Linked DNA regions of Rubripirellula amarantea. The protein of the gene in region 1 interacts with the protein of each later gene in a pairwise test. Links are inferred from orthologs where the notes say so. Each region holds a gene or a part of one and is shown in the gene's direction. Other genes may lie near its edges.

Region 1 (7,866 bases):
ACGTTTCACCTGCGATCGCTCGGTTGCAAACCTCTGAAGCGAATTTGAAGGACCGAGCTGAACGTTTGGCAACGCGGCTTAGCGGATCGGATCTTATTGCGTCGTGCCAAGTCACCGCGGACGATGCTCGTTTAACCCCCAAGGGACGCTGGGTCGTGCCTTCGCGTCAATTGTGCATCCGACACCAAAGTAAGTCAGCCGCCGAGTGGTCACAGTCATTGCGAGAGGACATGCCCGCCATCTTGACCACTCATGACGAAACATTCGTCAAAGTCGATCTGCGTTGGCTAAATGCAGCCTCGGACGCTAAGCTCGGCGAACTATTGGCATCGTAATTTCTCGCAACGACGAGGCGGCCAATTCGCACCATCGCGACGCTAGGTCGCCCGTGGTGCTTGACGCTTTCGCCGGCGATCACTTGGATTTCGGGGTGTTTTTGATTTCCGATCACTTGTGATTTCGGATGTGGGGTTTTGAAATTGAACCCGGCGGACGCGACGATTGTGCTCTCTTTAGAGGAACCTTGATGATGAAAAGCGATCGGATGCCTCTGCTGTTGGCTGCGATCCTAGTCGTCACGCTTGGCTATGCCGCAATCACGGGGCGGCTGACTCCACATCACGTAGCCGACACGCCGAGCTACTTGAACTATCCACTCGATTCGCTGCACGACGCGCTGCTGAGCCCACGCACGCCGGCCTACCCGATCTTTTTGGGGGTGATGAAGGCGACCTTGGGTTTGGCAGTTGTGCCGTTGATTCAGTGGATCATCAGTGCTTTGGCAGCTTGGGCGTTTGCCGTCGAAATGAGGCGATACGGATCGACCGTGAAGGTTGCATGGGCTATCGGTTTTGCAATTGCGCTAAGTTGCACGGCTCTGGACCATCAATCCACGCTCGCCACCGATGCGATCGCCGCGTCGGTCGGCATTTGGGTGGTGACGATGTTGCTGCGGTGGCACCGTACCGAACGAGGATTCAAGACAGCGATTGCGATCATAGGATTGTCTTTCCTAGCGATCATGATTCGGCCAGCGTACCTTGCATTGATTCCGTTCTTAGGCATCGCCGGGACATTAATCATGCGAATGTCCGGCGGCACCATCGGGCGAGGATTAACGACGTCCTTGACGCCGGTCCTGGGAATCTGTCTTTGCGTGATTGGCTGGATGGGATTGCGAGGTGCGGTGGTCGATGACTTTGCGATTCTTCCCTTCGGCCATCAAAATTTGGCCGGCGTGACGTTCCAGTTAGTCAGCGACGAAGAGCTGCGTGCGGTATCGCCAAGTTCAAGCGAATTGATCGAAGCGATTCTTGCTGCTCGCGACGATGCCAAACGTCGCGGTTTCGATTTGGCTGATGACGGTGGCCAAGTCGGGATGACGTCCGCGACCATGACGATCGAGGCCCGTTGGAATGATTTGATCTATCAAGCGATTGCACCGGCGGCGAACCAGCAGTATCCCGACGACGCCGTGCGAGCTCATCGTGAGATTGCGAAGGTCAACAAGGCGATCGTCGCGAAGTATCCGCTGCGTTACGCGCGTTGGATTGCGCTGGCAACGCGACGAGCGATCTGGGGTACGGTGGCAAATTGGCTGATGAACCCATTTTTCTTGGCTGCCACGTTGATTGCACTTGGTATCGCACTGGAGCGGTCGATTCGCTCGACACCAGAATCAGTGAACATGCGCCACGTTAATTCGACGACCGGGCCGAATGAAACTCCCAGCTCGGGGGATGCCGCTGGCAAAGCTGAAAATAATGCTGCAAATGTCGGGGCTAACGCTTTAGTGGGCATCGAATCGAGAGCGTTTACCGACAATCCGATCGGCTGGGATTCCAGGGTGCTATTTGTGGTCGCAATGCTCTACGCCATCTGTATGATCGGGTTCGTTATCCTGACCACGCCTCCGCTTGGCCGTTTCGCTGATGCTGGCGCGATTCTGATCCCAGCATGGATCGCCCAGCGAGCCATCAAATGGTGCTGTTAAGGCCTGATATTGCGATTGCGGGCTGCCTATTTGGGATAAGCGGCCCAGCCCCTACAAAATGCCCACGACCCTATATCGCATTTAGAGGCGCAATTGCGGACAGCTAATGATCTGTCGTACATTTACTGTCAAAACCATCGCTATGAAGTCGAGCGATTGTCGCTTATGATGAGCGGTAGACCAGATCAGTTCTATCACCGGAGGGAGAGGCATCCATGCAGGTCAATGTTTCAGCTAGGCACGGCAGTTTACAAAATGGCGACCAAGAGCTGGTTGTCGAAAAAGTCGAAAAGCTCCGCCGATTGTACGATCGCGTCAATGCGATCGAAGTGACGATTGACCTTAAGGAACTCGATAAACCGTTTGTCGAAATCAAAGTTTCGATCGAAGGTTCCGACGACTGCATCGCGACCGCCGATTCCACCACGGTAATTTCAGCGCTGGATTTGGCGATTCCAAAGGCGGAGCAACAACTCCGACGCATCAAGGAAAAGAAAACTGGCCACCGAGCCACTGGACACAAACACATTGACCCGATCGTTGCCGACGAATAATTGATCCCGCAGCGGTCCAACGATGCACCCAATCATCGCGCCGACTTGGAAATTCCAATGTTTTGGGAACTCTAAGCGAGCGTCACCTCAATGCCCCATCCGGTCAGCGGCTCCGACCTACCAGTCGCCGTCACGGCCGGGATGGACGAGGTAGATTCACCCGCAGCGTTGGCGCCCCTCGTGGCCTCAAGTGATTCAACACTCGGAGCGGTCATTCCCTCCAGCTATCTAGTTGGAGCCCAAAAGCCCCTGGAAATCCTATTCCCATGAAGTTTGCAGATTTTATCACCACCAAGGCGATCAAGGCTGAGTTAAGCTCGATCACCAAAGAGTCCGTCATCGAAGAATTGGTTCAAGCCCTTGCCGACGCTGGCGAGATCGACGCTGAACAACGTGACGACATCATCGCTTCCATCATGAAGCGTGAAGAGCTCGGCAGCACCGGCATCGGCCGGGGTGTCGCTGTCCCGCACACCAAGCACCCCAGTGTTTCCAAACTGGTTGGAACCGTTGGTGTTTCTGATCAAGGCGTGGACTTTGATTCGCTCGATGGCGAACGCGTCCAGCTTTTCTTCTTGTTGATCAGCCCTCCCGAGCGGCCTGGTGATCACTTGCGTGCGCTCGAAAATATTTCTCGTCAACTCCGTGACGACGCATTTTGCCGGTTCCTCAAGCAGAGCAAGAAGCCTGAGGATATTCAACAATTGCTTCAGGAAGCCGACGATAACCAATTCGTGTCTGGCTAATGAGTAACGCACCGCTTGTCCGCAAGGTCGTTGTGCAAAACCTCGAGGGGTTGCACGCGCGACCGGCTCATCTGTTGGTCAAAGCAGCCAACAACTTTCAAGCAGACATCACCATCGGCAAGAATGCCGAGATGATGGACTGTAAGAGCATTTTGTCGCTCTTGATGCTCGGCGCGGCTCAGGGAACCGAATTGACGATTTCGGTCGTCGGCCCCGATGCCCCCGAAGCACTCGAGACGATCTTAGCGCTCTTTGAATCTGGTTTTGACGAAGGCACGGGGACTGAAAACTCGGTGCCTGATAGCGTTGCCCCTCAGGGAGAAAATCCTGCGGGTGCGGATGCTGTTATGCCAGGAGCCAAGCTCGAGGAATAGTGTTTCGCGTGACCGGGGTTGATGACCTCGTCACGCATGCGATTCGTCGATGTTGGCAAAGACTTTCCATCCATACACACACTTTTCACTTACCGCACACAGATGGTTCGCGCCATAGCGATGAATCTTGGCCGTGATGGTCGACATTCAATGCAACCACTCAAGCAACTGCAGGATGTTGATTCAACCAGACAAGTTTCTGGTCGAGCCGCCTGCTGTATCGCTGCGTGCAAACGCGTGCGAACCATCGCCCGACGATGGTCGAACTGCAAGGAATCCCAGTATCGCCAGGAGTTGCGATCGGTCCAGCATTAGTGCTGGATCCAGACGGATATCGCATCCCTCGTGTTTTCGTCGCAGCCGCAAAAGCGGACGAAGAGTACGCGCGCCTGCGTGAAGCCGTTGATCTTGTCGCGAAACGCATCGCTGACAATCGAGACGAAACCTCTGCCGTTGCTGGCGACCTCACCGGCGACATCTTTGCGGCTCAGCTTCAGATGTTGCACGACCCCCGACTGCATGCCGAGCTAGGTCGTCGAATTCGAAGTCAGAATCAATCGGCCGCCTACGCGGTCAACCGAGTGCTTCATGACTTTGCCGCCGCGTTGAAGCAGCTCGACAATCCGCTGCTCGCCGAACGGTCCCAAGACGTTTTGGATATCGAGAAGCAACTGTTGTTCGAACTTGGTGCCGTTAGTGCTCAACCGTTATCGGACTTAACGCATACAACGGTCGTGCTTGCTCATAATTTGACACCCAGTGAAACGGCGAACTTGGATCGCAATTTCGTTCACGGGTTCTGCACCGAAACGGGTGGTCCCGGCGGGCATACAGCGATCGTTGCGAAGGGTCTTGAACTGCCAGCGGTCGTGGGCATCGGCAACTTCATCGAAGATGTCAACAACGGTGATACGGTCATCATCGACGGTGATCGCGGAATCGTCATCATCTCGCCGGATGAGGAAACCCTTGCTCATTACACCCGACGGCTCGAAGAACGAAATTCGCTATCCCAGCGACTATCACAACTTCGCGACCTTCCCGGCGAAACTGCCGATGGCACTCGCATCCGATTGTCGGCCAACATCGAGTTTCCTCACGAAACGGAATCTTGCATCGAACGTGGTGCCGATGGCATTGGGTTGTACCGAACCGAGTTTCTGTATCTATCCAGCCTCGACGAACCCAGCGAAGAGGATCATTACCAAGCCTATTCGCAGGTCGTTCGCGAAATGAAAGGTCGTCCCGTAGTCTTGCGGACCCTTGACCTCGGTGCCGACAAGATGGGGCACCGGCCCTTGGCCGAGCATGAACATAACCCGTTTCTGGGTTTGCGAAGCATTCGGTTGTCACTACGCAATCTCGATTTGTTTCGACCGCAATTGCGAGCCGTGTTGCGAGCGGCCGCGCACGGTGACATTCGTGTGATGTTCCCATTAATCACCACCATCGCCGAGCTTCGACAAGCTCGCATGCTGCTGAACCTTGTCGCCGAAGACTTAAAGGAAGAGGGCATCGAGTATCGAAGCGACATTCCGGTTGGAATGATGGTCGAGGTTCCCGCCGCAGTCGTCATGCTCGATAAGTTTGTCGGTGAAGTTGATTTCCTGAGCATCGGTACCAATGACTTGGCTCAGTACACGTTAGCCGTCGACCGTAGCAACGAGTATGTCGCGGACTTGTATCAGTCCTGTGATCCCGCAGTGCTTCGTTTGATCGCTCGCTGTGTTGAGGTGGCTGACCAGTCGAACACACCTTTGGCGGTTTGCGGCGAAATGAGCAGCAAGCCATCGCGAGCACTTCTGTTGATCGGCATGGGAGTTCGGAACCTGAGTGTTCCACCGTCGACATTGCCACGAGTTAAAAAGGCGATCCGCAGTGTCACGATCACGCAGTGCCAGGAGATTGCGGCTCGCGTGATGAATCTCGAAGCCGCCCGCGACATTGACATGTACCTGCAGGACCGCTTGGAAGATCTTGTACCCGAACTGGTGGTTTCATGAGCGAAGACCAACCCAACATCGAAGCGGCTTCGCCCGACAACTCACCTGTCAATTCAAGCGACGATACGTCGTCGTATCAAGCATCGTCGCCCCAAGCATTGTCGCATCAAGAATTGTCCCACCAAGCATTGTCCCACCAAGCATTGTCCAAGAACGAGGACGCCAAACCAGATCGGGATAAGGATCACGCGGCTTCCTCGGTCGCATCCGAGGCCGACGCTTCGGCATCGACGTCCGATTCTTCGCAAGCCCAGGAAGAAGACGAATCAGCGCCGGCGAAAACTACTCCGGAACCTCCGCTGCGAATCCGCTACCGAGTCCGGTTTGGAAAGACTGGACTGCTTCGTTGGATCGGCCACACCGACCTCGCAAAGCTTTGGGAACGTCTGGGTCGAAGGGCCGAACTGAACTTTTCCATGACCGAGGGCTTTCATCCCAAGCCTCGCATCGCGTTCCCATCGGCGCTGGCTCTAGGAGTCGAATCGCTTGATGAAGTCGTTGAGATCGAACTCGCCGAACAGCTCACACCACGCGAATTGCTCGACCGATTGATCGCCGACAACCAACCCGGGTTAACAATGCGCTGCGTTGCGATGTTGCCCGAGGGATTTGGCAAGGCGCAACTGGCACTTAGCAAGTACGTGGTCACGCCTCCGGATAACGTTGATTGGAACCAAGTGAAAGATGCCATCGCGTCGCTGAACGACGCTGGCAGTCTTACGATCAAGCGAAAGAAGAAGACGTTGACATTTGGCGTCGCGGAAAACTTGCCCGAGATCAATGTTGAAGACGAGCGACTGTGCTTGTCGTTGGTCGCCGCCGAAGGCGCATCGCTCAAGCCGAGTGATGTCATGGCGGCGCTGCAACTGGAAGACTGGATCGAAAACGGCGCCACGATCACGCGTGTTAAGACCCAACTGAAGAAAGAATTTGAAGACACGAATAGCGAGAACTACGCCGAATCGGGCGATGTCCCCGAACCGTCGGCGTTCGCTAATCACACCTAACAAACCATTTTCGTGTCCGGGCGATCAACCATCGCAAACGAACTACCGGCCACACCTAACCATACATAGAAACCGTTGGCGTCCATGCCTCGTGTCGGCCTTTCCGTCACAGGTAACAAGCCAACCCAACACCCAACGAGGTGATTTACGATGAAGAAAGAGATGCTAATCAATGTGCTGCAACCCGAGGAATGCCGTATCGCAGTCCTTGAAAACGGCCGCCTTGAAGAACTATACGTCGAAAGAAAAAGCGTTGAGGCTTTCGCGGGTAACATTTACCGAGGCAAGATCGTCAACCTTGAACCTAGTATTCAAGCGGCCTTCGTCGACTTTGGAGTCGGACGAAATGGCTTCCTGCACATCAGTGATGTTGAACCGCAATATTTTCGTCAGGGCGGTTACGACCCCGAAGAAATCATGCGTGAATCGGATGAGATGGCAGAAGTCGCTGCCAAGAAAGCTCGCGATTCAGGTCGCGGAAATAAGCATGCCTACAAAGGCGGACGTCCACGCAACAAGCCTCCCATCCAGGAAATCTTCAAACGGGGTGACGAAGTTCTCGTTCAGGTCATCAAAGAAGGAATCGGCACCAAGGGGCCAACGCTTAGCACGTACATTTCTATTCCGGGTCGATACCTTGTCCTGATGCCGTCACTCGCTCGTGTCGGTGTGAGTCGCAAAATTGAAGACGAAGATGACCGCAAGCGACTCAAGCGTTGCCTTCGTAACTTGAATCCACCCAAGGGCCTCGGTTTCATCGTTCGCACCGCCGGTGCCGGACGCACCGAAGCCGAACTTGGCCGCGACATGGATTACTTGTTGCGTTTGTGGAAGGCAATCGTCAAGCGTATCGAGGAAACCCCTGAACCAGGCGTCTTGTACGAAGAAAGCGATCTGATCATCCGCACGATTCGCGACATCTATACGGACGATATCGACCAAATTTTGATCGATGAAAAAGAGTCCTACGACAAGGCGAAGACCTTCTTGAACATGGTCATGCCGCGGGTAGTGGACCGTTTGAAATTGTTTGATGGCGACACGCCGCTATTCCATTCACGAAAACTTGAGCAAGAGATCGTGAAGATCAATCAACGCCAAGTCCACCTCAAGGAAGGCGGTTCCATTGTGATCGACCCGACCGAGGCCTTGGTGGCAATCGACGTCAACAGCGGCAACTTCCGCAGCA
Region 2 (8,082 bases), on another replicon or contig:
TCCCCGGCCGAGCCTTTTCCGCCTATCACCGAAACATGGTTTGCTTCACAATGTCTGATATCGAGATACCTTGGCGTTTTTGAGACCGCGTTTTCGACCACCCGCCTGTTCCCCTCGCATTCCTCTCTCCTTTGCATATAGACATTTGATGGCATCCCCCGACAACACGATCGACGTTGATGGTCAGATCGTAGACTTAAAGAATCGCGGACTGGCGGCGTTCTTAGCATGGCTCGTGCCTGGATTGGGGCACCTCTACCAAGGCCGCAAAACGAAGGGCTGGATTTTCTTCGTGTGCATTATTTCAGCCTGGATCCTGGGCTTTGCACTCGGCGGGGGCCATGTCGTGTATGCGTCGTGGGTGCCCGGTGACAAACGTTGGCACTATATCCTTCAATCGGGCGTTGGAGCGGCGGCTTTACCGGCCTTGGTCCAGGGAAACAAGATGCGAAAGGCTACGGTCAATGGTCGCACATCCGCGGCCTATGAACCCCTTTGGGGTGGCTTCATGGCGCCGCCGATGCGTCCGGTCATTGAAAACGAAGCGGATGAAGTCTCTGCTTGGTATGCCCGCCGGGGTGCCGGTTACGAAATGGGAACTTGGTACACGGTGATCGCGGGATTGCTAAATATTCTGGTAATCTACGATGCCTTCGGAGGCCCGTTGGCAATTCCGATCAGCGGCCGAAAACGGGATGAAGCCGATCCAAGCGTTCCGGACGATTCGAAATTGGATCCCACTCCGGGATAGGTTCATAAGATCTGCCGCTCCCCCTTCGATCATGCTCTATCAATCTGTCACGGTTCCATGCTTTCGATTTCGCCAACCTACCTGCTTTATTACGTGCCTTTGATTATCACGATCTCGTTGGTCTTCGGCGGAACTCGGCACGAAAACACTCAGGAGATCCTCCGCCATGCCTGGATGACAGGCCGCTGGATCACCAGTTTCATGTTGATGATTTTCGCTGTGCTTTGCTTTCTCGCGTGGATGATCTAGTCCATGCGAGTCCTCACATTAGGTGCCGGTACCGTCGGCCGCTGGGTTGCCGACATGCTTTGCCGACGTCGGCACAGCGTCACCGTCGTTGACATTGATCCCGAAAACGTTCGCCGCATCAACAGCGAACTTGATGTTCGCGCCATTGAAGGTAGCGCTTCGCGCAGCACGGTCCTATTTCAAGCGGATGTTTGCGCCGCTGACATGTGCTTAGCCGTTACCGGTGATGATGAAGTCAATATCGTGGCCGCCAGTATGGCCAAGGCACTGGGTGCCCGTCGTAGTATCGCCCGTGTCTATGCACCCGCGTTCCGTGACCTCAGCACGTTTGACTATCAGCGGCACTTCAATATCGACAGCCTACTTAGTCTCGAACAACTCTCGGCGTTTGAATTGGCCAGAGCGATTCGCAACCCTGACGCAATTCCGCTCGAGCACTTTGCTCGCGGACAATTGGAAGTGTACGAATTGGAAGTCGGCAAGAAATCGTCGGCCGTCGATCATAAACTGCGCGATCTTAAAATGCCCGATTCGATTCGCATCGGATCGATCGCGCGAGGCGGACGTATGTGGATCGCTAGTGGCGAGGATGAAATTCACGTCGGCGATCGCGTGAGCCTGATCGGCAGCCTCGAGTCGGTCAGCAAGGCAAGAAAGTTGTTTTTCAGTGGCAACGAAGACAAGCGAAAGACACGCGTGATGATCGCCGGTGGCGGCGAAACCGGATATCACTTGGCTGATTCACTGTCGCGACGCGACTATGGCATTGTCTTGCTCGAACGAGATGCCGATCGCTGCCATCAACTCGCCAAACAGCTTCCCGATGTGACAATCATTCACGCCAATGCTAACCGACGAACGGTGCTCGAAGATGAAGGCGCCGGCACGGTTGATTACTTCGTCGCTTGCACTGGTTCCGACGAAAGCAACATCATGGCCGGCGTGGAAGCACGTGAACTGGGGGCCGCGAGAGTAATGTGCGTTGTTGGTAGACCCGATTACGCCAACGTTGTCGGCAAGCTTGGAATCGACCGTGCGGTTAGCGAACGTGACGTCGCTGCTCGCCAGATACTTGGCTATCTCAACGAGGGTTCCATCATTAGCAAGAGCCAGCTACCCAACGGTTCGATCAGCGTCTACGAACTCGAGATCATTGAAGGCAGCAAGGTTACCACGGCTCCGTTGGCTGAACTCCCGCTTGCCGGTCGCTGCCTGATTGGTGCGATCCACCGCGATGGTTTTGTGCGCGTACCTCGCGCCGAAGATCAACTGAAGGTTGGCGATGTGGTCGTTGCGATCGTGGATGGTATCAACGAGAACGAAGTCTTACCGTTGTTCCATTCTTAAACTTGCAAAAGTCGATAACGATGGCAGGGGCCAACGAACGGCTTATTGCATGAACCTCTCGTCAACATGCACCGGCGGGTACTCACCGGGATTCATCTCAATCACTTCATCCTCGATGAAGCCTTCGGATTCAAGCATCGAGTGGTCGACCACGGGAACGTCCGAAACTACATCGTATTGCGAATCCCAATCGCTGTACCGAAGTGCCTCAGTGCCACCATTGACCCTTGGTCGCGGATGATGGTTAGGACAATTCGGATCCTTGCAGCAACTCGTCATCGGACACATTTGTGCGTGCGGAATTTCGTCAAGGTGCTGCGTGCTCACTCTGGCGGCCTCACGTTGCCGTTCGTTGCCTAGATCGTAGGGCGTAATCAGTTCCGGCTTTAGGAACACAATCAACTCGCTCTCGCGGATCTCTGTGTCATGAGACCGGAATAGCTTTCCGACGTACTTGATATCCTTCAAGTATGGGACGCCACGGACCGATTCGACGATCGACTTTTGCCGCAGCCCACCCAACGCGAACATTTGCCCGTCGGCTACGCGAACGGTAGTCTCGGCAACTCGGCTGTCGATGACTGGGTTGTTGGCAATGTAGTCCGCGACCACGCTGTACTCGGGTTGCACCTTCATATCGATGGTGCCGTCCCGACTGATTCGCGGAAGGACATTCAGAATCACACCGGCTTCTTCGAACTGGACTTCCGAGAATACGACGCTTGAGTTTTCGACGGGGTTGGCTCCCTGGATCGGGATCTTCTGAACGATTCGGATCGAGGCTTGTCGGCGATCCCCGACCGTGATCGAAGGGTCGGCAAGCAACTTGGCTTCGCTACTGCTATCGAGCGCTTGCAACAACATGTCAAGATTGAACGCACTGTTCGCGGTTCGAACTCCTAAGCTGCCCGCACCGGCGGCACTGGTATCGGTGATCAAACCAGTGGAAGCACTCACGAGGTTTCGAAACTGAAGCGTCTCCGAGTCGTTCAAATCCGCCAACGATAGCCCAGCGCTGTGTGGCTGAGCGGACCAATTAACTCCGAGACGTTCGATCTCTTTCAACGAGACGTCGTAAATCATCGCCGTGATACGAACTTGCGGACGAGCGCGATCGAGCTGTTCGATTGCCTCCGCGGCGATCTCTAGACTCTGGCTACTACCTTTGACCATGATCCGGTTTTCTTCCGGGAAAACGGCGACGATGACTTGGTCACCCAAGGCGGCTTGCAACGGTCCGGCCATTTCTTCCGCTTCAGTGAACTGAGGCGAAAAATAGGCGATCCCGGATTGAGGCATCACAGCGGCCGATGTGAGTGTCGAGGCATCGCCTCCTTCGACCGCAGCACCGGTGTTGAACCCGCCTTCACCCGCCACACCGAACCCAGCGAAAAGCCGGCGAATTCGATCGATCCGATCAGCCGTATCGATCACCAACAGCGAATCGCTGCCGATGCGTCGCATCTGCCCTCGGTCGCTTAGCAACAATCCGGCCGCTTCCAATGCCGATTCATCATCACGTAAAGCTTGAGGCAAACGCAGCGTTTCGTTCTCAAAGTTGGGATCGTCAGCACCAATTTGATCCGCTGAAAGAACCACCAAGCTACTTCCCGTTTTCCGGTAGCTGTAACCTGACGAACTGAGTGCAGCAGACAGCACCTCGCTTAATGGTGCATCGTGAAACGCGCCGCTGACTTCGCCCGAGACTGCGTTTCCGGCGACGATATTGATTCTCCACAGGTCGCTGAGCATAAAAATAACGTCCGAAAGCGGCGTCTTTCGAAACGTGACACTGCCCCGAGTCGCGAGAGCTTCTTCGACTGAACCCGGACGTGCCGCCGGTGCTTGCGAGGCATCACCATCAACCGAGCCCTGGTCGTTTGACCCTAGGTGGCCACTTGAACCGTGGTGATTGGTGGCAGCGGTGCTTAAGGTTGCGACAACGGAAGGTTCATTAGCCGAGATGACACGCGCCGGGCTCTTAACTACAACTGGCGCCGGAGCGTCGATCCCCGGAGCCATCTCGATTGGCCATGATGCAGGCACTTGTTGCAAAGGTTTTACGTCGGCGATGAAGCTTTCGTCGGCAGACACCAAGCTCGAATTGGCGTTCAAGCAGCCAACCACAACCATGGTCATCCATGCGATACGGCCGAGCAAACCCGACAACTCGGTGGTGGTCATTGCCAGTGACGGACCAACGTTCAAACGGTCGACGGGCGAGCACGCAACCGTACTCGCTATCGCCGCTGTCTGTTCGTATATCGTTGGTCTGCCATCCATGGCAATGAACCTCGGGTTGGGTCTTGTTGTTATTGACCACGGCAATCCTTCGCCGCAGGCTTATGGTATCCCAGCCCATTGGCTGCGACACTTACTCGTTCGTTCCGCGAGGCCGTCAGTGGACCGCGTGGAAGTAGTTACTCTTTGTCAGCTTTGTTTCTCGCTAAATATCACTCGCTTGCAACTCCGGCGAATCGGGATCGGCGAATTCATCGTCTAGGTCTTCCACTGGTGCAGTCGTTAATCCAAACAGTGTCAGGCTGCACTCAAGTGCCACAGGAGTTTCGCGGACGGTCGTAGGAGATATCTGCATCCCCTTGGTGATCATCAGCCAGCCTTTCTCGTCGATCAAGTCGATAATCTTACCAATCGCCTCCATGCTCCCATCCGCTTGCAACAAAACCGTATGGTCGTGTAACAGGAAGCCCGAAGGTTCAGAGTACAAAGGCGTTGCGCTATTGATTGGACTGTCGTTTTCGAACGCCCATGCACGGCTTTCGTCTTCACCGATTTCTAATCGCCGAAGAGCCGCGCCCGCTTTGCGAACGATGCCGACTAGTTGTTCTCGAACGCCTTCAATGTCATCCGGCTCGATGCTTTGCTCGACTGCCAATTCAAGTTGTGCCGATATCTGGGTCGCCACCTTCTCAAGTCGCTCCTTCCGCATACTGGCCTGTTCAAACTGAACCCGCAACGTGTCCATTTCAGATACGTCCCGATGGAGTTCAAAGTATTCATCGACCCAGCGGACGCCGAATAAGATGATGGCAAGCAAACTTACGCTCGCAATGATTGCTCGGGTCGTTCGGTCTCTGGCCGCGGATCGTTCTTGTGCCCGCGACCGTTTGGCTAGAGTTGCTGGGATCGGCGGGTTAGCGTTGGGTGACTTCATTGTTGGCCCCTTTGCTTCGGCGAAGGGAGCGGTGTCCTTTGAGCCATGCGATGGCCGGGTGCGCCCGTTTGATTATCCAAACCAGAAGAAGCACTTCGGATGGTCAAACGAACGATAAAGCGGGTCGATTGCGTGTCGGGCTCGGGCGATGTGCCCTTCAGTGCGACTTGAGTCACGCCGGGCAAGTGCCGTAGTGAATTGACGAGGTCATAGATCACCGACTCTTCCACGGTCATGCCGTTGAGTTGGATGGTGTTGCTCGATTCGATTCGGAACTCTTCAAGTCGTACTGTTTCCGGCAAACTTTGCGTGATCAGCTTAAAAGTCTTGTGCCAGTTCGGTTCCGTGGTGATCGCTGAGATTCGATTCAGGTGGGTCAACAGTTCACGACGTTTGGAAACCGCTGCGAACTTCGTTTGTGTGGCAGTAATTTGCGCCTGCAATTCGGCTCGCCCCATTCCCTTCCCGGCATGACGATTTCGCTCCGTCGCGACCATCGCGTAGGCAATCATCAGCGTCAGACAGGCGACGGCAATGGGCCAACACTGATAGACCAAACGTTGCCCCCAAGACAAATCGGGCGCGCGTCGAACATGGTCCAGCAAATCCGGAACACCGTCGTCAGCCAATCGAATTAGCAGAGGAAAAACGGTGGCTACCGATGGAACATGATTCGTTTCATTCGATTCAGAATTTATCTCGTACAACTCTGGCAAATCAGGAATCTGTAAGACCGCCGGTCGGACAACGTCAGAGTCTTTCAACAACGCGATAACATCATTCGTTTTTTCGTGCGGACCGCAGATCAGCAGTTCTTCCAACTCGCCCGTTGCCACACGCCGGTGGCGATGGCAGAACCGTTTCAGACGCGAGAAGTGCCCGACTAAGGCTTCGCAAAAACCAGCATTGTGGTGAGCCGCAGCGGGCCGATAGTCCAACAGCAACATTCCCGCACATGCGATCCCCACATCCCATTGTTTTCCCATTCCATCGGCAACCAGAATCGGCGTATCGCCAATCCGCTTATCTCGCCCTACTAATCTCGCCACACTTACCAAAGATGGCTCAACCCATTTCACATCCATATCGATGTTACGAAATGCGTCGTAGATAATTTGGATCAGCGAACGATTGACCACACCCGTCACTGCATAATCGGTGCTTGGTTCAATTCGAATGCGAGCACTACCGGTCACCTTTTCGCCAGGCCCTAGTTGCAGGTATCGAGGAATCCGCGTTGCTAGGGTTTCTAAATCGTGGTCAACCTCTTCGGGCGAACCGATCGTGACTCGCGTGACACAGAAGTCACCATCAAGTGACACGGAAACCGCATGACGACGCATTTGGTGGCGATCGGCCAACATTTCCAGTGCAGCCTCAAACGCCGATGCCCCTTCGTTGGTCAACCATCCCACTTCGCCATCGTGGTCAACCTGATCAAAGGTTAGCCGATAACGACCATTGTCCATCGGCGTCGCAATAGCGAGCTGAATCGCATGGCTCTCGATACGCAAACCGAAGCAGACTTCGTGCGTCGATGGTTCGCTGGACGCTTGGCTCACGTGATTCATTTGCAAAAGGTAGAAGTAGGACGAGGGCGCAGCCCAATCCAGGCACGCGATCACTCGGACACTTCTTCGATTTCGGTACCATCGGGTTGAACAATCGACGCAAACTCTCCTACCCGACTCCGTGATGGCCAATTGCCTTCGCCTTGAGACGAACGTGCCGGTTATGCTGGATCATTGCCTTCTCAAATCCCTGCATGCATCCAGTTTCACGCTTCCTGACGCCCCGTCGCTATGCTCATCACTCCTGAACTGGATCGTCGTAATCGACTCCTTTCCTTCCTTTTCGCCGGTCTGGCCGCGATCATCGGAATAGGCTTGGCGTGGATATCGCCCTGGTGGATCCTGCTGGCATTAGCTAGCCCCGCCATCTACGTGCTCGCTAGACGAAACACGAAACGACGGATCCGCGTTGCATCGCAACCATTTCCACCGGCGTGGCGTTCTGCGCTAGAACGTCATGTGCAGTTCTATGTCGCCTTGCCTAAACCAGACAAACGTCGGTTTGAGTCCTTGATGCAAATCTTCGTTGATGAAGTCGCCATTACGGGAATTCGCACTGACGTTGATGACCAAACTATTTCACTGGTCGCGGCCAGTGCGGTGATTCCGATCTTTGGATTTGAGTATTGGGAATACGCGGGGCTAGGCGAAGTACTGATCTATCCGAACCGTTTCGGCGAGAACTTCGAAAGCAGCCACCCGGATACCGATCACGTGCTGGGCATGGTAGGGGCAGGACACCTCAGCGGAGTGATGATCTTGTCGAAACCCGATTTGGTCGCTGGCTTTGACATCAGCAACGACAAGCGGAATGTCGGCATCCACGAGTTTTCCCATTTGATTGACAAGGCCGACGGCAGTATCGACGGGATTCCGGCGACGATCCCGCGCGACGTCGTTCGTCCATGGATTGAATGGGTGGGAAACGAATTGCGAAGCGACGCGACGAAATTGGCCCCGAAACGTCGGCACATCGACGATTACGCGTT

Evidence for each region.
Region 2: the proteins of Pla22_RS16460 (region 1) and trkA interact in binary tests that used the Escherichia coli proteins (3 or more experiments, as listed by UniProt). The link is inferred for Rubripirellula amarantea from one-to-one orthologs.

What each region holds. Positions count from the first base shown.
Region 1 is NZ_SJPI01000002.1:830,533-838,398, forward strand. The notes cover bases 1,790-4,553. They hold Pla22_RS16460 (PTS sugar transporter subunit IIA), read left to right. Parts: upstream 1,790-2,813; coding sequence 2,814-3,293; downstream 3,294-4,553. Other genes in these bases: Pla22_RS16450 (hypothetical protein), read left to right, coding at 1,790-1,993; hpf (ribosome hibernation-promoting factor, HPF/YfiA family), read left to right, coding at 2,209-2,547; Pla22_RS16465 (HPr family phosphocarrier protein), read left to right, coding at 3,293-3,667; ptsP (phosphoenolpyruvate--protein phosphotransferase), read left to right, coding at 3,925-4,553. Also shown: Pla22_RS16445 (PLP-dependent aminotransferase family protein), read left to right, coding at 1-335; more of Pla22_RS16450, read left to right, coding at 527-1,789; more of ptsP, read left to right, coding at 4,554-5,670; Pla22_RS16475 (TIGR03936 family radical SAM-associated protein), read left to right, coding at 5,667-6,677; Pla22_RS16480 (Rne/Rng family ribonuclease), read left to right, coding at 6,828-7,866. UniProt on the Escherichia coli protein: Seems to have a role in regulating nitrogen assimilation.
Region 2 is NZ_SJPI01000001.1:1,641,339-1,649,420, reverse strand. What follows is about bases 196-3,175. They hold trkA (Trk system potassium transporter TrkA), read left to right. Parts: upstream 196-1,003; coding sequence 1,004-2,347; downstream 2,348-3,175. Other genes in these bases: Pla22_RS05950 (type II secretion system protein GspD), read right to left, coding at 2,390-3,175; Pla22_RS05960 (hypothetical protein), read left to right, coding at 809-1,000; Pla22_RS05965 (DUF6677 family protein), read left to right, coding at 196-751. Also shown: more of Pla22_RS05965, read left to right, coding at 149-195; more of Pla22_RS05950, read right to left, coding at 3,176-4,630; Pla22_RS05945 (hypothetical protein), read right to left, coding at 4,794-5,522; Pla22_RS05940 (GerMN domain-containing protein), read right to left, coding at 5,519-7,093; Pla22_RS05935 (zinc-dependent peptidase), read left to right, coding at 7,325-8,082. UniProt on the Escherichia coli protein: Part of the constitutive potassium transport systems TrkG and TrkH. May regulate the transport activity of TrkG and TrkH systems. Binds to NAD(+) and NADH.